DNA from 2 places in the Xenorhabdus sp. XBWT genome. Region 2 is predicted to be linked to the other one. Evidence: predicted binding sites of a transcription regulator. Region 2 holds the regulator's gene; the other holds the start of a gene.
What was found. Region 2 encodes LexA, which represses DNA repair genes until DNA is damaged. Its sites were predicted from a motif close to TNCTGTATGTACATACAGNA; they were not measured.
Positions count from the first base shown of each region.

Region 1: AC5JQI_RS06920 (DNA translocase FtsK 4TM domain-containing protein) is a predicted target of LexA. The motif match lies at 5,483-5,502, and genes of this name have one in related genera.

Region 1 is NZ_CM180990.1:1,530,867-1,542,390, reverse strand. It holds gene AC5JQI_RS06930 (replication-associated recombination protein A) at 1-1,264, opposite strand, end outside; gene lolA (outer membrane lipoprotein periplasmic chaperone LolA) at 1,272-1,883, opposite strand; gene AC5JQI_RS06920 (DNA translocase FtsK 4TM domain-containing protein) at 1,955-5,419, opposite strand; gene lrp (leucine-responsive transcriptional regulator Lrp) at 5,552-6,046, opposite strand; gene trxB (thioredoxin-disulfide reductase) at 6,665-7,624, shown strand; gene cydD (heme ABC transporter permease/ATP-binding protein CydD) at 7,728-9,497, shown strand; gene cydC (heme ABC transporter ATP-binding protein/permease CydC) at 9,500-11,242, shown strand; gene aat (leucyl/phenylalanyl-tRNA--protein transferase) at 11,251-11,524, shown strand, end outside.
Region 2 is NZ_CM180990.1:782,721-794,244, reverse strand. It holds gene AC5JQI_RS03465 (type I restriction-modification system subunit M) at 1-703, opposite strand, end outside; gene AC5JQI_RS03460 (LysR family transcriptional regulator) at 1,212-2,078, opposite strand; gene AC5JQI_RS03455 (hypothetical protein) at 2,583-3,266, shown strand; gene AC5JQI_RS03450 (NUDIX hydrolase) at 3,293-3,682, shown strand; gene AC5JQI_RS03445 (DUF6024 family protein) at 3,682-4,560, shown strand; gene AC5JQI_RS03440 (DMT family transporter) at 4,557-5,450, shown strand; gene zur (zinc uptake transcriptional repressor Zur) at 5,729-6,241, shown strand; gene lexA (transcriptional repressor LexA) at 6,382-6,999, opposite strand; gene AC5JQI_RS03425 (diacylglycerol kinase) at 7,118-7,489, opposite strand; gene plsB (glycerol-3-phosphate 1-O-acyltransferase PlsB) at 7,626-10,091, shown strand; gene ubiA (4-hydroxybenzoate octaprenyltransferase) at 10,161-11,015, opposite strand; gene ubiC (chorismate lyase) at 11,029-11,524, opposite strand, start outside.

The DNA.
Region 1 (11,524 bases), 750 kb from region 2:
CTCTGGTGGCCGGATAATAATAACGTGTTTGTTGCATTTCAGGTGGGAAATAAACTTCACCGGCAGCATACGCATTCGGTTCATCATGAGCATAGCGATATGCTTCACCCACGCCCATTTCCTTCATCAGTTTCGTCGGTGCATTACGCAGATGGATAGGCACATCATAATCCGGTTTATTTTGTGCGTCCGCCATTGCCGCATTGAATGCGGTATAAACCGCATTACTTTTCGGTGCGCAAGCAAGATACACAATTGCCTGTGCAATCGCTCTCTCTCCTTCCGCCGGTCCTACTCGTGTAAAACAGTCCCATGCAGCAATCGCGACCTGCATTCCGCGTGGATCGGCATTACCAACATCTTCAGAAGCAATCGCCAGTAACCGGCGAGCAACATAAAGTGGATCACCACCTGCGGTAATGATTCGGGCATACCAGTAAAGTGCGGCATCAGGTGCTGAACCACGGATTGCTTTATGCAGGGCAGAAATTAAATCGTAATACCGATCACCTTTATTATCAAAGCGTGCGCTTCTCTCCCCACTGACTTCTTTTAGTAGTTCAAGTGTCAGAACCCTCTGATCGTGCCGATCCACTTCTGCCATATCTGACATCATTTCCAGCAAATTCAGTGAGCGGCGAGCGTCTCCAGCGACAAGTTCAGCAATCATTTGGCGGGTATCATCCGGTAATACGATCTTTTGCCCGCCAACCCCTCGCTCTTTATCGTTCATGGCCTGAATAAGCACTTGCTCAATCTCTGTCGTCGAGAGAGATTTCAATAAATAAACTCGCGCCCGTGATAACAAGGCTGAATTTAATTCGAAAGAAGGATTTTCGGTCGTTGCACCAATAAAGGTGATCGTTCCATCTTCAATATGTGGTAAAAATGCATCCTGCTGGCTTTTATTAAATCGATGAACTTCATCGACAAATAAGATGGTTCTGCGACCTGCATTCCGGTTTTGGCGTGCTTTTTCTATTGATTCACGGATTTCTTTAATGCCGGATGTCACTGCCGAGATTCGTTCGATATCAGCTTGGGCGTAATAACCAATTATTTCAGCCAGCGTTGTCTTTCCTGTTCCTGGTGGTCCCCACAAAATCATGGAATGAAGGTGACCAGCCCGGATCGCTTTTGGCAAAGGTTTGCCTTCTGCCAATAAATGCTGCTGCCCAATGTAATGATCTAATGTGACTGGACGCATTCTTGCGGCCAGTGGCTGAAATTCATTTTGTGAAAAATCGAGTGAAAGATTATCCACTTAAACCTCACTGGCGCTGATCATCCAGCGTAACACCATCTGGTACTGTAAATTTGAATTTATCCGCATTTACGCTGGTATTTTGCTGCTTTTGCAATTGATAAGCGCTTTTTTGCCCATCCTGTTCAACCGCCGTAAATTTCTGGATAGTTCCCTCTGGTGTTACGGTAATTGAAAAGTGTTTCAAGTTACCATTGGCATTATTCGGAGTCAGCTCAAAATGATTACCATTTTGTGCAATTTTGTACTGTTTCCAATCTGCGGGATCATTACGGGCAATCAACATAAATGGTGTATTCCCCGTCGCATCTTTTAACCAGTTTGCCGTTACTTGTTCAACAAAAGGGTTATAAAACCACAGAGTTTTACCATCAGAGACCAAAACACTTTCATCAGGCGAAGTCATGTGCCAGTTAAATAAATTAGGGCGTTTGATCCAAAGTTCTCCTTCCCCTTTTTGGATTGTAGCCCCATCATTGCTAGTCACTGTTTGAGTAAAACCAGCATGAAAACTATTTACTTTTCCTAAACGCCCTTGCAGGTCTTGCGTAGCATCAGCCCATGCAGAACCTACGCTCACACCCATAATCAGACAACCAATCAACATCAGTTTTTTCATGTGCGAGTACCTTCAATTCGTATTATTGCCAGCATCAGTGGCTGATACTGCATTGCATTTAACAGCATTAATTAATGTTCGTGTGGCGGAGGTGCCAAAACTTCACGGTTGCCATTATGTCCGGGTGTACTGACAATCTGCTGTGCTTCCATTTGTTCGACAATCCTAGCCGCCCGATTATATCCGATACGGAATTGACGTTGCACGCCCGAAATGGAAACACGGCGCTTTTCAACCACAAATTCAACTGCTTGATCAAACAAAGTATCCAGCTCTTCATCGCTATCAAACCCTAAGCCGCCATCACCATCTTCTCCGCCCTTGATAATACTATCAATATATTGAGGACGCCCACGAGCTTTCCAGTCATTAACGACTTCATGAACCTCTTGGTCACGGACAAATGCACCATGAACACGTACAGGAATGGAAGAATTTGGTGCCAAATAAAGCATATCTCCCATGCCAAGCAATGATTCTGCACCACCTTGATCAAGAATGGTACGAGAATCGATTTTACTGGACACTGTAAATGCAATACGTGTTGGAATATTGGCTTTAATCAATCCCGTAATGATGTCAACAGAAGGACGCTGTGTTGCCAGCACCAAGTGAATACCTGCTGCACGCGCTTTCTGGGCCAAACGGGCAATCAGTTCTTCCACTTTCTTCCCGACTGTCATTATCAGGTCTGCAAACTCATCAACCATAACGACGATATAAGGCTCTTTTTTCAGCATAGGATGCGTTGCATCCATACTATCTCCCGGTTTCCAGAACGGATCAGGGATTGGCCGTCCCATATTTTCCGCTTGTTTAATCTTGTCGTTATAACCGGCGAGATTACGCACCCCCAAAGCTGACATCAGTTTGTAACGTCGTTCCATTTCATTCACACACCAGCGCAAGGCGTTGGCCGCATCTTTCATATCAGTGACAACTTCAGTCAATAAGTGCGGAATTCCTTCATACACTGATAATTCAAGCATTTTCGGATCTATCATGATAAAACGAACATCTTCCGGTTTCGCTTTATACAGGATACTGAGGATCATGGCGTTAACCCCCACCGATTTGCCCGAACCCGTTGTCCCTGCAACAAGTAAGTGAGGCATTTTACCCAAATCAGCCACAACAGGTTGCCCTGCAATGTCTTTTCCAAGAACAATAGTCAACGGCGATGGATTGTCCCTGAATTTATCGCAATCCAGTACTTCCCTCAGGTAAACTGTTTGGCGCTTTTTATTGGGTAGTTCCAACCCGACATAAGGTTTCCCGGGGATAACTTCCACAATACGGACAGCTACTGCGGAAAGAGAGCGGGCAAGGTCACGTGATAAGTTAGATATGCGGGAAGCCTTGACACCCGGCGCTAAGTCCAGCTCAAACCTTGTAATCACAGGACCAGGCGAAAATCCAACAACATCTGCTTTGACGCGATAATCATTTAGACGCGATTCAATCAAACGAGAGGTTTGTTCTAGAACAAACATATCGACAGGTTCTTCTTCTATTGGCGGCTTAGCCAAAAGGTCTAAAGAAGGCATAGGTGTTGTTGGTTTCGGCAATGGCTGATCATTGCGCATCAAAAATGGATGGAACAAGCTGTCTTGCTGCGGTTGCTGCGGTTGCTGCGGTTGCTGCGGTTGCTGCGGTTGCTGCGGTTGCTGCGGTTGCTGCGGTTGCTGCGGTTGCTGCGGTTGCTGCGCAAGAGTATGCTGAATTCCCGATTCATGGGAAGCAGGGGCAGGAACTATTTTTTTCACCTGAATCTCTTGTTGAATCAATGGCTCTGGTACTCTGAATGCAGGCTCAGTTGATTCAGATTTATCAAGATCATCAACCTGAGGAGAATAATTTAACTCAGCTCCTTCATCTTGTTCTGAAATGTGTGTTGAAATAACAGGTTGGTTCATTTGATAACGCTCACTCTGCTGTTGCTCAAATGCCATTCGCAGCGCTTCTTCCTGCTGCGCTTCCTGTTCATCTACACTATTTTCCAGATTATTCTGTTCTGTAAATACAGTTACTGTTGGTTGCCGATATAAAGATACAGCTTCCTCGCGTGCTTCTCTACTTTCTGTCTCAAAATTATTGCCATAACGTTCACGTTGTTGTTCAAGAAATTGCTGACGCAACATATTTTGCTGTTGCTCATCCATGTCTTGTTCATGAGTTTCTGCGATCAGTTCATTCTGCTTTTCTTTTTCTTCCCGTTGCAGATGTTCCGCCAAACGATGAGAAGGCACTTTAATACCATACAATTCACGACGTGTAGGTATTCTGACAGGATTAGGGCGTGGCATTTCAGGGCCAATACCCTGTTTAATCTGAGGGTTTTTCGTTATGGCAGAAATGCCGGCAATATCCGCAACCGTATTTTTCAGGTTGGTACTGTCAGTATCAGCAATAACTGGCGAAAGATTGTCTGGTTCTGAATTTGATTGATAATCGTTTGGTAATTCAAAGAAATAACGAACAGACTTTTTCTCTCGCTCATCTTTTGCATTATGCGTTATTTCAGTTTGTACAGGTTCTGACGAAGTTACCAATGGTTGTATTACTGATTGCGGTATGTGTTCATCACTGCTACTGCTGAATGATTGCTCAGACATTTCTGGTAACACAGTTTGGGTTGGTACTGTCTGTACGGAGATATGCTCAGGAGAACTCTTTTCCTGTGTTTTCTCAATAAATTCTGTTTTAGGAGAAGTTGAAGCAGTAGGTAATGCTGAATCTGTATTTGCTAATTCAATTACCGTTGGAGCAGTCAACAACACATCATCTTCGTTTGCGCTTACCGCTTCTGTTTCAATCGTTGTCTCAGCCAGTTCATTTTGGTCAATATGTTCGGCTCGTTGATGCTCACTGGTTGAATATTCATCTTCCAACTCATTACGGTCATATTCTGATGCATTACGACTGCGGTTTACCATAAAACTTATAGAATCCAGAATGATTGCACCAATCTTTTCTGCAATAGTGAGCCATGACCAACCCGTAAACAAAATAAAACCAACCGCCCAAATACCAAGCAGGGCTAATGTTGCACTAAGTATATTGAACCAAGGCAGAATCGCATTACTGAATAAATTACCCACAACACCACCGGCAGCAAAATCATCCAAATCATCAATATTGAGTGCTGCCAAGCCACATGAAGTCAGTACCAAGGCTAAAGCGCCGATAACACGTAATGCGAGGGTAAAAAAATCAACGTACTCTTGCCTATCTTTCTGGCGGAAAGCATTCCAACAACCTAAAAACATTAACGGCGGGACTGCATAGGCAAGAATACCAAATGCCGAGAGCAGCGTGTCTGACAACCAAGCACCTACGCTTCCACCCCAATTGTGGATGGGTTCATGCCATGAAGTTTGTGACCAGCTTGGATCGGATGGGTGAAAGCTAATGAGCGTTATCATCAAGTACACAGCACAAATAGCAATTACCAACAGAACGGCTTCCAGAAGCCGGCGGCCACTGCTTATTTTCTTTAACTTAACACGTTTGTCTTCTGTATATTCCTGGTTCAAGAAAGACTCTCCAGGTTTTCCTGTTGATTAAACGGAACAACGCTGAGGATAGCTCAGCGTTGAAACTGTATGCATAAACAGGAGTGTACCTAAGTTTTTCCTGTTTTGCATCTGTACATTTTAGACAAAAGCTTAACGAGTCTTAATCACTAGGCGATTACTCTGTTTCACTTCTTCCATAACGACATAAGTACGCGTATCGTTAACCCCCGGAAGACGCAACAGGGTTTCACCGAGTAATTTACGATATGCGGACATATCTGGTACGCGCGTTTTCAGCAAGTAGTCAAAATCACCAGAGACCAAATGACATTCTTGGATTTCTTCTAATTTCTGGACAGCCGTATTGAATTGTTCAAACACATCTGTTGCTCCACGGTTCAGCGTAATTTCAACGAATACCAGCAACGATGCATCCAGGTAGTGAGGATTCAGCAAAGCTGTATAACCAGAGATAAAGCCCTGGCGCTCCAAACGACGTACACGTTCCAGACAAGGTGTCGGTGACAGACCAACACGTTTGGATAACTCCACGTTAGAAATACGACCGTCTTTTTGCAACTCATTAAGGATATTGCGATCTATACGATCAAGATCTTTTCCTGGACGCTTCTTATTATCAATCATCTTATTGCTCTCTCTCTATATTCCTACACCCATAACTTTTCCCTATCTCTTTGAAGCAACTGAGCTGGAAAAGATGTCTTCAAAGGTAAAGCCCAATCTGTAACCAAGTTTTGAGGCCTACTACAATTTCCCAGTATGTGGTTTTCCAGCGTTCGATTAACCAGAACACCATTTTCCAGGATATTATCTCCCAAAACACAATGTCTTTCAGAAAGTAGCTTAACGGCAATTTTTAATATTCTATGAGAAAATTATCCACCTCAATTTGTCTATTCTATAGAAACAATTGATTAGCGAGGTAGATAATTATCTCTTACACAGATGTTTTCGCAAATGCACAGCCGATTGTCAAAGTAAATGAGCGAAAACCAGAACAACATACCAAACAAATTTTCAGTAAGACGTTCAAATAACTAGTTTCATATCTTAAATGTATAAATGATGTTCGATTCAGAAGGTTAAACAATTCCCCCTTACATTTCGATCACATCATAGTTACTATCTATCGGTAAAATCGTTAATAACATGAATATTTTATCTGATAATCGCTTTTTTTAACTTATTATTTCTCCTACAATCCCTAAATTCGCAATATGAGATAATGGAAATGAGGTATTCATGAGCACAGCCAAACACAGTAAACTCATCATTCTTGGCTCAGGTCCTGCTGGTTATACCGCTGCCGTTTATGCAGCCCGCGCTAATCTAAATCCGGTTCTCATTACTGGGATTGAAAAAGGCGGCCAATTGACCACCACGACTGAGGTTGAAAACTGGCCCGGTGATCCTGAAGGGCTTACTGGTCCAGACTTGATGGAGCGTATGTTCCAACATGCTGAGAAATTTCAAACTGAGATGATTTCTGACCATATTAAGAAAGTTGATTTCTCAAACAAACCACTCCGTTTATATGGGGATGATCAGGAATATACTTGTGATGCGTTGATCATAGCGACAGGTGCTTCTGCCCGTTATCTAGGATTGCCTTCCGAAGAAGCTTTCAAAGGTCGGGGTGTATCCGCTTGTGCAACATGTGATGGTTTTTTCTATCGCAAACAGAAAGTTGCCGTCGTTGGTGGTGGTAATACGGCTGTTGAAGAAGCACTTTATTTGGCAAACATTGCCTCTGAAGTCCACTTGATTCACCGCCGTGATATTTTCCGTTCAGAAAAAATCCTGATAGACCGTATGATGGAAAAAGTGAAAAACGGTAATATCATTCTGCATATCGATCGAACTTTGGATGAAGTTCAGGGTGACGATATGGGGGTTACGGGGGTCCGCCTTCGCGATACGAAAAGCAGCAATACCGAAGAACTGGATGTCGCTGGTGTTTTCATCGCCATCGGCCATAGCCCAAATACAGGTATCTTTGACGGGCAGCTTGAACTGGAAAATGGATATATCAAAGTCCAGTCTGGATTGCACGGTAATGCTACCCAAACCTCCATTCCGGGCATTTTTGCCGCCGGAGATGTGATGGATCATATATATCGTCAAGCAATCACTTCCGCCGGTACAGGCTGTATGGCTGCGCTGGATGCTGAACGTTTTCTTGATGGTTTGGCAACCAAGTAATCCATCCTCCTTAAAAGCGCTATTTCAATAGCGCTTTTAAATAAGTAACACAAGGTTTGTTTTGATATTTCGTATCATCACCTGCTAATCAGAAATTTTTCTTATGGACAAAACAAGACAATCTGAACTTGTTCGATGGCTGAGACGACAAAGTGCCCCAGCCCGACGGTGGCTTCGTCTATCCATGATACTAGGGCTGATCGGTGGATTACTGATCATTTCTCAAGCCTGGCTTTTAGCCTCAATCCTTCAAGCCCTGATTATGGATAATGTTCCCCGTGAAAACCTCATCAATCAGTTTCTGATGCTGGTAGCTGCCTTTATATTTCGTGCAATCATCAATGCCGTCCGGGAACGTGTGGGTTTTATCTGTGGCAAAGTTGTACGCCAGCAAATTCGCAGTATGGTTTTAGATAAATTGGAAAAATTGGGGCCAGTATGGGTTAAGGGGAAACCAGCCGGCAGTTGGGCGACCATTATCCTGGAACAAATCGAAGATATGCAGGATTTCTATTCTCGCTACCTGCCCCAAATGACTCTGGCCGCCATGATCCCAATGTTAATTCTGATTACCGTGTTTCCGGTTAATTGGGCAGCTGGGTTGATTTTGCTTGTGACCGCACCATTGATTCCCCTATTTATGGCTCTGGTAGGATTAGGTGCGGCAGATGCTAACCAACGAAATTTTGTTGCACTCAGCCGTTTAAGCGGCAACTTCCTCGATCGTTTACGGGGTCTGGAAACTTTACGCTTATTCCACCGGGGAGAAGCTGAAGTTAAGCAGATTACTCAATCAACAGAAAATTTCCGCCGCAGAACAATGGAAGTGCTGCGCATGGCATTCTTATCTTCAGCTGTATTGGAGTTTTTTGCTGCGGTTTCCATTGCCGTTGTTGCCGTCTATTTTGGTTTTTCCTATCTGGGAGAACTGCACTTTGGCAGCTACGGAATGGGCGTCACACTGTTTTCCGGCTTCCTTGCGCTGATCCTCGCACCTGAATTTTTTCAGCCTTTACGGGATCTTGGGACATTTTATCACGCAAAAGCCCAGGCAATTGGAGCGGCTGAATCACTTTTCACCCTACTCAGCAGTGATGGAGAACAGGCTGTTATCAGCGGCCAAAAAAGGCTACCTGATGAAAAATCAGTGGCTATTGAAGCCAACGAATTGGTGATTTTGTCTCACGATGGTCACCGTCTTGCTGGTCCTTTGAATTTTACGATTGATAAACATCAGCGAATCGCGCTGGTTGGCAAAAGTGGTGCTGGCAAAAGTTCGTTGATCAATCTGTTGCTGGGGTTTTTGCCTTATCATGGCTCACTGAAAATCAATGGTATTGAACTGCGTGAACTCGATTTCACTACATGGCGTGAGTGTTTGAGTTGGGTTGGTCAGAATCCTCATCTGCCAGAGCAGACTCTGTTAGATAATATCCGTCTCGGTCAATATAATGCAACGCAAGAACAAATCAATGATGTGATGAAACAAGCTTATGTTGATGAGTTTGTTCACGCGCTACCAGATGGCGTCAATACGGTAATTGGTGACAATGCGGCTCGTCTGTCTGTCGGGCAAGCTCAACGTATCGCGGTAGCAAGGGCATTATTAAATCCCAGTCAATTATTGTTATTGGATGAACCTGCCGCCAGCCTTGATGCCCATAGTGAACAGCGCGTGATGATGGCCTTAAATCAAGCCGCCTATCAACAAACCACCCTATTAGTTACTCACTTGTTAGAAGAAACTCTGGAATATGATCAGATCTGGGTAATGGAGAATGGACTATTGATTGAAACAGGTGATTATCAGAGTCTAAGCCGATCTCAAGGTGCATTTTTCCGTCTGTTGTCTCACCGCAGTGTGGAGCTTTAACCATGCGTATATTACTCCCCTTTCTCGCCCTCTACCGTCGCCACTGGTTTCTCATTAGTTTAGGAATGGTATTGGCGATTGTAACCCTGTTAGCCAGCATTGGCCTGTTGACACTTTCCGGATGGTTCCTTGCCGGCACAGCTCTGGCGGGATTTTCGGGGTTGTATACGTTTAACTATATGCTACCTGCTGCTGGTGTCCGTGGAGCTGCCATTTTCCGCACTGCTGGCCGCTATGGTGAACGTCTTGTCAGCCATGATGCAACTTTCCGTGTTCTGGCACATTTACGCGTTTTTGCTTTTCAAAAAATTCTGCCACTTTCTCCGGGAGGAATTGCCCGTTTTCGTCAAGGTGAATTGTTAAACAGGCTCGTTGCTGATGTCGAAACGTTGGATCATCTCTATCTGCGCGTTATTTCCCCTGTTCTCGCCGCATTTGTCGTAATTTTAGTACTGACATTTGGCTTGGGGTTCCTTGATGTCTCGCTCGCCTATATTCTCGGCAGTATTATGTTAGGGCTGCTTTTGATATTGCCTTTCGGGTTTTACCACGCCGGTAAACCCTATGGCAAAAACATCACCTTACAACGGGCCCAATATCGTACATTACTGACTAGTGCCTTACAGGGGCAGGCTGAATTGACCGTATTCGGAGCACTCAAGCGTTTTCGTCAATCTATGGTAGAAGTTGAATATGATTGGCTGAAGAGTCAGCAAAAACAGGCCAATTTAACCGGGCTTTCGCAGGCGATTATGATTTTCTCCACAGGTATAGCGGTAACGCTGATGCTTTGGCTAGCAGCCGACGGTGTGGGGGAAAAGAGCCAGCCAGGGGCGTTAATAGCTCTATTTACATTCTGTACCCTTGCTGCTTTTGAAGCACTCGGGCCAGTTACCATAGCATTTCAGCACATGGGGCAGGTTATTTCATCCGCTACTCGTGTTTCCCAATTAATGCATCAAAAGCCGGAAGTTACTTTCCCTGCTAATGGGCCTAAGACAGATGGTGATATCAGCATTGAAATAAAAAACATTGATTTCACCTATCCTGACCAACCTCTGCCAGTGTTAACAAATATTTCTCTCACTTTGGTCTCGGGTGAACATATTGCTTTATTGGGAAAAACAGGATGTGGTAAATCGACGCTTTTACAGCTATTGACCCGTGCATGGGATGTCAATAACGGTGAGATCCAACTAAATCAGAAACCTATTTCCCGCTATGATGAGACAACATTGCGCTCAATGATGTCTATCGTTCCCCAGAGAATACATATATTCAGCCATACCCTGCGCGAAAATCTTTTATTGGCAAAACCAGATGCAAGTGATAATGAATTAATAACCATATTGAAGAAGGTAGGTTTAGGAAACTTGCTAGAAAATGATGAAAATCTAAACTGTTGGATGGGCGAAGGCGGACGCCAGCTTTCTGGTGGAGAGCAACGCCGATTAGGGATTGCCAGAGCATTGTTACATGATGCTCCTTTAATGCTTCTTGATGAACCAACTGAAGGACTTGACGCGGATACTGAGCAACAAATCTTATCGCTGCTACGCCATAGCTGCCAAAACAAGACACTGATTACTGTTACCCACCGATTAACTGGCTTACAACATATGGATCGGATCTGTGTTATGGATGGGGGACGCATTATTGAGCAAGGCAAACATGACGTTCTGCTGGCTCAACAAGGGCGTTATTACCAATTTTATCAGCGACAAAATTACTCTGGGCAGGAGTGACACACTTTATGTCAATAGCTCAGCTGGATATTTCATACGAATTCCCTCATCCAACCAATGCCTTGGCTGAACCCAATGGTTTGCTGGCATTTGGTGGAGATATGAGTGCAGAACGTTTAAAAGTGGCTTATAATGAGGGAATTTTTCCGTGGTATTCGCCCAACGAGCCTCCTTTATGGTGGTCTCCAGATCCTCGGGCTGTATTAATTCCTGGGGAATTGCATACGGGCCGAACATTACGTCGTTTTATTCGCAAACATATTTATCAAATTACGGTAAACT
Region 2 (11,524 bases):
TTAACGGGCTGCCCTTCAAAACATATTCCATACCAGCAGACAAGAACCCGCCCGTCCCCGCGGTAGGATCGTAAATTGTTCTAATTGAACCTGGTGTATAACTGTCTTCATCTCCAGTAAAAACAAGCGATGTTGTTAAATCTACAATATCACGCGGAGTAAAGTGTTCTCCTGCCGTTTCATTGGAACTTTCTGCAAAGCGGCGGATTAACTCTTCAAATATCAAGCCCATCTCATGATTAGAAACCACATCGGGACTTAGAGAAGTTGTAGCAAATTTTTTCACTACCTTGTAAAGCAAGTTAGCCTCATCCAATAAGCCAATAAATTCATAAAAATTAAAATATTCGAAAATTTCACGTGCATCCTTGGAAAACGACTGTACGTAATTCTCTAAATTATCTTTGATGTCACTTTGTCCTATCTTGCCAAGATTCATTGGTGAGGTATTGAAGATAGCTAAGCCGTTGGCTGCACGAAATAAGAATTTCGCCTGCGCCTCTTCCAGTAATTTCATGGGTTTAATGCGTTCATATTCGGCAACAACCGCCTCTTTACTTTCTTCTAGCACGCATTCCAAACGGCGGAGCAACGTAAATGGTAAGATCACTCGCCCATATTGAGCTTGTTTAAAGTCACCACGAAGCAGATCAGCAACTGACCAGATAAAAGCAGCGGTTTGAGAAAAATTTGAGTTCGTCATAACAGCACATAAATTTGAGAAAATTAATTAAGCTGATTCACAAGTGGTACCAATCAGCATGATGAAAGTGTCACTAAACTCAAAGAAAAATTAATGCAAGCGAACATAATTTCCCTTTTTGATTTAATTATGGCAGGCAATAGAAAAAGTGTTAGTTACCGATAAAGAAATTTTTACAGTGTTATGAATTTATGTTTGTTTTGTTGCATAGTTCTGCCTATGAGTATCAATAACGGATAAAATACTTTATTGATGCAACAATAAAAAAGTGTAAGCTAATTAAAAATATTTCAATTTAAAAAATTACCCATAGGAATCAAAAAAGAGCAGAGATTGATTATCGCTATAGTAAATAGAATTACTTCAATATAGTATATATGATAAACATAAATAAGGAAAAGAAATGGATTCATCTAAATATTCCGAAAAATGGCAAGAACATTTCGAATTCTTTGAAAAAAAATGGCTCTTATTAGGCGAATCCAAACTTGATTTATTTAAAAAATTGCTAGCTTTTTACTTTATTAATTATTTTATCAATAATTATTTTTTTATCATTAGAGAGATTATTTCTGGTATATAAGTAAGTTCCTGAACTACAATTTAAAAAACCAAATGGAGCATACAACAAACCTTTATTAATATCATTTTCGACTACAAATTTAGGCGCAATAGTTACACCCAAATTTAATTTGACCGCATCCAAAGCTAAAGATAATTTATCAAATATTATTTCATCTGACACATTAAGTATAATATTAGATAAATAACTCCATTCATCCCAAGCTGAATATCTACTTTGGGAACGAAGTAATGTTATATCCCTGATGTCATTATTAAATATTTTTGTTCTGTATTCCACAGAGCAAACTAAACCAATTTCATCCTTATACAGTAATTCGCAGTCAACAAAATTATAATTAGATATTTTTTCTCCTGATATAAAAAAATCAACCTCTCCATTTATAATACTTTGAAATGATGCCTGAGAGTTATAATTTAGTACGAATTGTTTATCAGTACTAAAGAAACTATATAGCTTGGGTAAAAACCAGTAACTTAGTAAGCTACTAGAACAACCAATAATTATTTCGTTATGAGTGTGACTTTTTTTTCTCAAGTCTTCGCATTGCTTTTCAATAACAGAAAAAGCCAGATTGCAGGTTTTCATTAACTTAGAGCCGCTATCTGTCAGTTCAATGCCGTTGGCAGTCCTATTGAATAACTCAAATCCGAACCAGTTTTCCAATATTTTTATTTGCTGGCTAATAGCACCTTTTGTCATATGGTTTTCTGAAGCTGCGCTAGAGAAACTTTTGTATCTGGCCGCAATATCAAAAATCTTAAGAGCATTTAGTGGAGGGATTTTTCTCATAATGTAGTCTAGATTATCTAAACGATAAGTTTAGTATAATAAGATTGATACCTATAATCAAATGAAATAAGATTATTCTTGATTGCTATAAGCACATTATTAAAATAGAAATATAAACTCAAAAGAATATTAATAATGGTGTTAGCATTTTTGTAAATACAAAATCAAATAACTATTCAAGGATAGAGTCATGACCCCAATAATAAAAAAAACAATTTTTAATATTTCACAGGTATAAGCTATTAATTTACAACACATTCAGAAACATTCATTCTTATGCTTAGAAGGCTAAGAGTCACTAGAAAAAACGTTTAAAACACTCACTGTAACAATAAAAAATATAATAGCTATAACTTTAACTCTTCCATAAACATAGAAAAATATTACTAAAACATTTTTTATTATCCACCAGTTAATAAATTTAATGCTCCAGATGATTAAAACAAATTCATTAGCAGCTTCTATCCATAAAAACATAACACGATGAAAAAAAAGGAATAAAAAATGAATAAACAAGCTCAGCTGGTCATGTTTACAGGTGGACGAGATAGCACTTTGGTCGCAGTGCATCTCATGCTACAAAATATACCTGTTCATTTATTCACCGCAAGCAGCGGCTGTTCACTACACAGAGGAATTATTAAACATCGAGTACAAGAGCTGCAAGATAGATTCGGTGAACTCGTAATCAAGCATAATATTGAAGATATAAGTGGCTCTTTCCGAACTCTGGCAATTGAAAATTTAGAAGAAGACATATTGCAAGATAAAAAAAATTTGGTTCTTCTTGGTGAAAAAATCGCAATTCATGCACACGTCATTGATTACTGTATGAGAAATGGAATAAAAATTATTAATGATGGTATTACTCATTATCAAAAAGATTTTCCTGAGCAACGACTAATAGCGAAAGAGTATTTCGTGGAATTCATGAAAGAATACGGGATTGAATACAATAGCCCTATATATGAATTTGCTACATCGCAAGAGGATGTCAAATACCGTTTATTGCAAGCAGGTATCTCCACTAAATCTCTGGAGGGTATTTCCATTTTTGCAGATAGCTTCACTACACCTCCTGATGAAACAATTCTCAATTATCTAAAGAGAAAAGAAGCCAAATGCAGAGATATCATTGAATTTCTTACTGGTGGTATTGTAATCAATACAACCAAAGATTATCTATAAAATAGATTAGAACGAACAGAGGTTTTATGATCAGAAAATGTGCGGCAATAATTATTAACAATAAAAAATTACTTGTAGTCAGGAAACATAAAACCTCCATATACATATCACCTGGTGGTAAAATTGAAGGAAATGAAACTCAAATTGAATGTTTGAACCGTGAGATTCAGGAAGAAATTGGGGTCACATTTATCAATCCAATTCATTTTAGTATCGACTATTCAAAATCAATTTTTGAGGGAGAGTTAATAGAAATTAATTCATGGTTTATCGATATAATCGGAGATCCTTTTCCATGTTCAGAAATAATTGATTTAAAATGGATTACATCAAAAGAAGCAGAAAAAATACAAATAGGAAGCATTTTTAAAGATAGTATTATTCCCAAACTCAAAAACATTGGTTTAATAGAATAATGAATTACCTAGATGACTCAGCTATAAACTCAAAAATTTCAGGGTTTAGATTTGAAAATAACAGTGATACCAACTACTATAAACAGGTAAGTAAAATTAAAAAAGAAATAAAACAAAACCTTAGAAAAAACCTTTGTTTAGAACATGAAGAAATATTTTTGCTGAATAATAGCACTCACTGTTTATTGAATGTCATCTATGGATTAAACATGCATTCGGTTTCTATATCCATTAGAGAAGGTAGCTATACGCCATATAATAATATCACTACTGGATCTTTTCCAAATTCCATACCTCTATTAACCCATATTGACCCTCAGACAGGGATAATTTGTTCACTAAAAAATGCTGACTTCGTTTTAGACGCTGCCCAGTCAATAGGTACTATATGGCATCACAAAACAGCTATTTCCTCTAAAATAGTATTTTTTCCATTACATAAGCATCTGGCTATTCAGTCAGGAATAGGCGTTCTCTGCATTCAAAATAAAGATCATTATCCTGAAATATCTAACATTGCCAAAATATCTGAATCCGGCACTGTTAATCTCAGATCATATAACGATGCTTTGAATAGATGCATAGAAAGCCCTGATTTTTTTAATGTTGCTTATTTTGATTTAACAGATAAAGAAGCAAATGAATTAGAGAAAATAGGATTTAAATGTATTACACCTTTACAATCTAAAACTCCATTTGTTGTTTTACAGTCTGATTTTTATTTAGATAGATTACCTTGCAATAAAAAATCCGTTATAACCATGAAAAAAATAGGAACAATGATTTACAGATTTAGTTGCTATAAGAGCGGAGCAATAAATTCAACAGCAGTAAATTGTAATTTTAAATTAATTAATTATATCAAAGAGTTATTATGAATAATGTAAATCATCCAACCAAAGTAGGCTATCTATTCGCTCTTTTAGGCGGAACCATTCTAAGTTTCGATACCGTATTCATACGAGCCATAAATTTTACCCCAGAACAAATTGCATTCTGGCGCTCTTTTTCCATGTCACTCCCAATGATAATCATTATATTTTTTTCTTTATTCAGAAGAGAAAATAAAATTAAAAAAAATCAAACATACAGTAAATATTTTTTTCTGGCCTCCTTTTTTTATGGTTTATCGGCAATATTATTCCCGGTTTCAGCAATGACAACGTCTATCGCAAATATGCTGTTTATAATCAGTACCGCTCCACTTTGGGCTGCGATACTTTCATGGTTTGTCATTAAAGAAATTGTCAGCCGTATGACAATAGTAGCGTTCATTATTTCAATAGCTGGAGTAATTGTTGTAATGTATGGATCTAACGCTAATCTTTCAGTATCATTCGGTGATATTACCGCTTTATTAACAGCAATATCTATGGCAGCTGCTTTCGTTACTGGACGCATTAGTAAGCAAGATTTATCTTTAACACCTTCCATTGGCGCAATATTTTCTTTTATACTGTTATATTCTTACTTTGATATCAATCTTGATATTTCATTGTTCAATTTTTTTCTAATCTTAATAGAAGGTTCTGTCATTGTATTCTTAGCTCTAACTTTAATTGCTAAATCTTCAAAACTAATACCTTCTTCTCACCTGGGTTTTTTCCTTCTTCTAGAAGCAGTATTTGGCCCAATTTGGATATGGCTTGTTTTTGGAGACAGCCCAAATAATTATACACTTATAGGTGGTGGTATTATTCTGACTGCTTTAATTGCGAATAGTCTACATTCTATCCGATTATTACAGTCAGAAACAGCAAAAAGATAAATTATCCCTAGAAGATAGATTATTTAAAGGTATCCCCACTCATTTACTTCGTTCATTACGATGTTGCGCTTAATATGTGAATCCAAGGGAAGTTATTATTTTTATCTTTAATTGGTATGTATCAGTAAATAACGAGTCACACAGTAGCAAGATAATCGACATCTTTTGATACTTATATTTATAACCCAAAGACAGTGAGGTATCGCGTGAATTCCACTCTTAAGCCTAAAACGTGTTAATATCAAAGCTATTAGCATCGTGTAGGTGTGAGAGGTGTAATGGAAATTATCAATCAACAAAAATTACTGGCACAAGCTGAAACAATCTGTCTTTCAAGAGGAGTTCGCTTGACACCCCAACGCCTTGAAATTCTTCGTTTAATTACGGAGCAACCCAGTGCGATAAGCGCTTATGATTTGCTGGATTTATTACGCGAAGTCGAACCTCAGGCTAAGCCGCCAACAGTTTACCGTGGGTTAGAATTTTTGCTGGAGCAAGGTTTTATTCACAAAATAGAGTCTACAAACAGCTATGTTCTTTGCCATCACTTTGAAGAACCCAGCCATACTTCAGCTATGTTTATCTGTGAATATTGCGGCTCCGTAACTGAAAAGGATGCGAAAGATATTGAATCCGCAATTCAGCAGTTAGCGCAAGGTACAGGGTTCCATTTGAGAAATAGTGTGATAGAAGTCCACGGATTATGTGCTTCCTGCCATGAAATAGATTCCTGTACGGAACGCGATACATGTCAGCACAATCATGCTGTTGAAGAGAAGAAAAAGAAATAAAGATAAGAACCTGCTTGGACGGTGAGGCGGTCATAGCTGATATTTTCATGTATTCTCAAGTTCCCGCTGAATTCAAATGTAACGGGTACTGGAAAAATGACCGCCCCGGAATGGCAAAGTGTAATTATCCGTTTTTACAATCAGAACCAGTCTCCGTTACGAATAACGCCTACTGCCAATCCTTCAATAGTGAAACTCTGTTCGCTCAAATCAACTACAATCGGTGAAAATTCTGGATTTTCAGCGATCAGTTCAATTTTGTTTCCTGTTTGTCTGAAACGCTTCACTGTGACTTCATCTTCAATACGCGCCACAATGACTTGTCCATTATGAACATCCTGTGTTTTATGCACAGCAAGTAAATCTCCGTCCATAATACCGATGTCTTTCATAGACATTCCACTGACACGCAATAGAAAATCAGCACTTGGTTTAAATAATTCAGGATCAACCTTATAGTGACTTTCGATATGTTCCTGAGCTAGCAGTGGCTCGCCAGCAGCAACACGACCAATCAACGGTAATCTCATTCCGCCACCCGGTTCTTCGAGAAGCAAACGGATACCTCTGGATGCACCAGAAATAATCTCTATCACCCCTTTACGCGCCAGCGCTTTTAAATGCTCTTCCGCCGCGTTAGGTGAACGAAAACCAAGACGCGCTGCAATTTCAGCACGTGTCGGTGGCATACCCGTTTGCGAAATATGGTCACGCACTAAGTTATAGACTTGTTGCTGTCTGGCAGTTAATGCTTTCATTTCGCCCCCTGTTTGTTTATACAGTCCGGCTGTGAGTATATACAGGTAAATTCGAATTGGGAACCTGTCAGCACGTAAAAGCAGCTAAATAACGTATTTTAATGAAAAACACGTCGAATCAGCACATAAAATGCGACCAAAGGATTATTCCCCAGATAAACAAGGCCAGAAGTATGGTAAGCAATACAGCCGCTGAACCCATATCTTTCGCACGGCCTGATAACTCATGGTATTCACTACCGATACGATCCACTACAGCTTCTATTGCACTATTGAGAATTTCGACAATCACAACGAGCATAACAGCGCTGATAAGCAGGATTCTTTCGACTATGCTGAGGTCTAAAGAAAATGCAATGATAATTGCAAATATGGCAGCAATTGCCTCCTGTCGAAATGCCGCTTCATTTTGCCATGCCGCTTTGATTCCTTTCGCCGAATACCCTGCCGCTTTAATGATGCGGGTCAAACCTGTTGATTGATTTGCCATAAGAATTATACTCAATCACTTGGTATTTATATGGTTATATAATTTTTAGTCTCTATTATTGTCTTATTTCCACAGATCTCAAAATCTGTTTCTGGTATCCTTGCGAGGCATTGCTAACAAGAGGCTTAAAGTCGTTATGTCAGGTTGGCGTAAAATATATTATAAGTTATTGAATTTACCATTAAAATTATTAGTAAAAAGTAAACTTATCCCTACAGATCCCATTGCAGAGCTGCGTCTTGATACGACACGGCCTATTTTGTACGTACTCCCGTACCACTCAAAAACAGACTTATTGACCTTGCGTCAACAATGTCTGGCACAAGATCTGCCGGATCCGTTGAATCCTTTGGAAATTGGTGATGCTCAGCTTCCTAGTTGTGTGTTTATCGATAACGGCCCACGTGTGTTCAGTTGTTATGCACCAAAGCATGAATCTGTGAAGATTTTTCATTCCTATCTGGACTTGCATCACAATAATCCTGATTTGAATATCCAGATGGTGCCAGTTTCCGTGATGTTCGGCCGCTCTCCGGGGCGTGAAGGGCAAGAAGCTAATACAGCACCGCAATTACGTCTGCTAAATGGTGTGCAAAAGTTTTTTGCGATCCTGTGGCTGGGACGAGATAGTTTTGTGCGTTTCTCCACGCCTGTTTCTCTGCGTAAGATGGCAGATGAGCATGGTACGGATGATATCATTGCTAATAAACTCGCCCGTGTTGCCCGGATACATTATTCCCGTCAGCGTCTTGCGGCTGTTGGCCCTCGTCTCCCTGCCAGACAGGAACTGTTCAACAAATTACTCACATCAAAGGCAATAGAAAAAGCCATTGCTGATGAAACACGCAGCAAGAAAATTTCTCCCGAAAAGGCGAAGCAAAACGCCATCAACATGTTGGAAGAAATTGCCGCGAACTTCTCCTATGAAACAGTTCGTCTGACCGACCGTGTTTTGAGTTGGACATGGAACCGTTTATATCAGGGCATTAATGTTCATAATGCTGAACGAATTCGTCAGTTGGCGCAGGATGGTCATGAACTGGTTTATGTTCCATGCCATCGCAGTCATATGGACTACTTATTGCTTTCGTATGTGATTTATCACCAAGGATTGGTTCCACCACACATTGCAGCGGGAATTAACCTGAATTTCTGGCCTGCCGGCCCGGTATTCCGTCGTCTTGGTGCGTTCTTTATCCGCCGGACATTTAAAGGCAATAAACTCTATTCAACGATATTCCGTGAATATCTCGGTGAGCTGTTTGTCCGTGGTTATTCGGTTGAATATTTTGTCGAAGGTGGTCGTTCTCGTACAGGTCGTTTGCTTGATCCGAAAACCGGCACACTTTCTATGACATTACAAGCGATGCTGCGGGGTGAATCCCGTCCAATTACGATTGTGCCCATCTATATCGGTTATGAGCATGTGATGGAAGTCGCGACTTACGCCAAAGAACTTCGCGGTGCAGTTAAGGAAAAAGAGGGCTTTTTCCAGATGGTACGCGGGTTGCGCAAGCTACGTAATTTGGGGCAGGGTTACGTGAACTTTGGTGAACCAATTCCATTGATACAGTACCTTAACCACCATGTTCCTGAGTGGCGTGATTCCATTGATCCGATAGAATCTCAGCGTCCAACCTGGTTGGCTCCAACAGTCAGTAAACTGGCTGGCAATATCATGGTCAATATCAATAATGCCGCAGCGGCCAATGCTATCAATTTATGCACCACGGCATTATTGTCATCACGTCAGCGGGCACTTACCCGCGAGCAATTGATTGAGCAACTGGATTGCTATCTGCAATTACTGCGTAATGTGCCTTACACTGACGATATCACCGTGCCAAACAAAACAGCGGAAGAGTTGTTGGATCATGCTTTATTGATGAATAAGTTTGAGGTCGAAAAAGACAGTCTGGGTGATATCATCATCCTGCCACGTGAAAGCGCGGTATTGATGACCTATTATCGCAACAATATCCAACACTTGCTGATCCTGCCATCCCTGATAGCCAGTATTGTCATGCATCACCGTCGTATTAGCCGTGGTGAATTGCTCCGGCAGGTCGCGTTGATTTATCCGCTAATCAAGAAAGAGCTTTTCATGCGTTACAGCAAGGAAACGCTCTCCGACGTCGTTAATACTCTGGTCGATGAACTGGCGAGCCAACGCCTTATCTGTAACAAAGAGCAAGAAATGCTGGTGCTGAATCCTGCACGTATCCGCCCGCTACAATTGCTGGCAGCAGGTATCAGAGAAACACTGCAACGTTATGCCATTACACTTTCTTTATTGAATGCTACTCCTGAAATCAGCCGTGGTGTACTGGAAAAAGAGAGCCGAATGCTGGCACAGCGCCTGTCAGTGTTACACGGTATCAATGCACCGGAGTTCTTTGACAAGGCAGTTTTCGCTTGCTCGGTTAATACACTGCGCGAAGAAGGTTATATTCAGGACAGCGGTGATATGATTTCTACCAGTGCTCAGGAACTCTATCATGTGTTGAGCGAATTGATGTCACCTGAGATTCGGTTGACTATTGAAAGTGTCAGTATGCCACCAGAGCAAAATGAACCTGAACAATTAGAGAAAGCGATGTAAGACTGAGATATAAACGGGCGGTATCCCGCCCGTTATACTGAATATGCTTCACACTAAGCATACACTACATTAAACATAGCTGAAAAAGATACCGAGGAATAAAGTAATACCAACGTAATTATTATTCATGAATGCCTGAAAACAAAACTCTCTCTCCCGGCCTGCAATCAGTTTCTGCTGATAAATAAACAGTGCAGCAACTAATAATATTGTCCAGTAATATATTCCGGCCAGATTCATCATATTGCCTACTGACACCAAAATAGCCAGCATGGCGAACTGCAAAATACCGATAATCAATTTGTCAAAGCGCCCAAAAAGTACGGCTGTCGATTTAACACCGATTTTCAGGTCATCATCGCGATCAATCATTGCGTATTGTGTATCATAAATCACTGACCAAATGACGTTAGCCAAAAATAACAACCAACATTCTAAAGGTAAAGACTCACTAACAGCGGCAAATGCCATCGGAATCGACCAACCGTAAGCCGCCCCCAATACAACTTGTGGCAAATGACTGACTCGTTTGACGAAAGGATAAGTCCACGCCAGCGCTAAACCCACAACCGACAATGCAATTGTCATTTTATTTAATGTCAGAACCAGCGCAAAGGAAATGAGTACCAGTGTGGCAAACAAGATTTTGCTTTCTTTTTCGGTAATGTCACCACTAGGGAGAGGACGAGATTTTGTCCGCTCTACATACCCATCAAATTTTCTATCTGCGAAATCATTAATGCAACATCCCGCTGCACGCATCGAGAATACACCGATAGTAAATACTAACAATACGTACAAATCCGGTATCCCCTTTGCAGCGATCCATAATGCCCAATATGTTGGCCATAATAGTAAGAATGTGCCAATGGGTTTATCGACACGCATTAAACGGCAATAAGCACGCCATTTACTCTGCGTCATGCTGACCTCCAATCTATTTCTCCCCTTCTGTTATGTTAATTTTATATACAGGTGATTCCGGCAGAAAAATCTCTGTGAGTAGAAGTGGCTTACCTGATAATCTCAATAAAGAACGACGTCCCCAGCAATGACCCTGCTGACCTATTTGAATATAATCCCGCGTCAGATTATTACCACTAAAAAGATAACGTCCGAGTGGAATAGTACCTACATCCACCAATTTTCTATCCGGGCCGGTTAGTGTTTCCTCTGGAATAACGGTACGTCCTAACAACCACGGGATGTTATCCCCATATAAAACGATTTCACGCAACCAGTATTTTTCACTTACAGGTAAGTGCTCACTTTCATCTCCAAGCTCTTTTGCTGTGATAAAACACTCCCGAAAAGGGGCAACCGATACCTGCTGACAATGCTGTTCAAAGCGGCGGGTCATTGAGCCAACTTCCATCAGCCAGTCTGAAATAGATTCAGGAAGATCAAACTCATCAGTCAAAAACCAACGAATA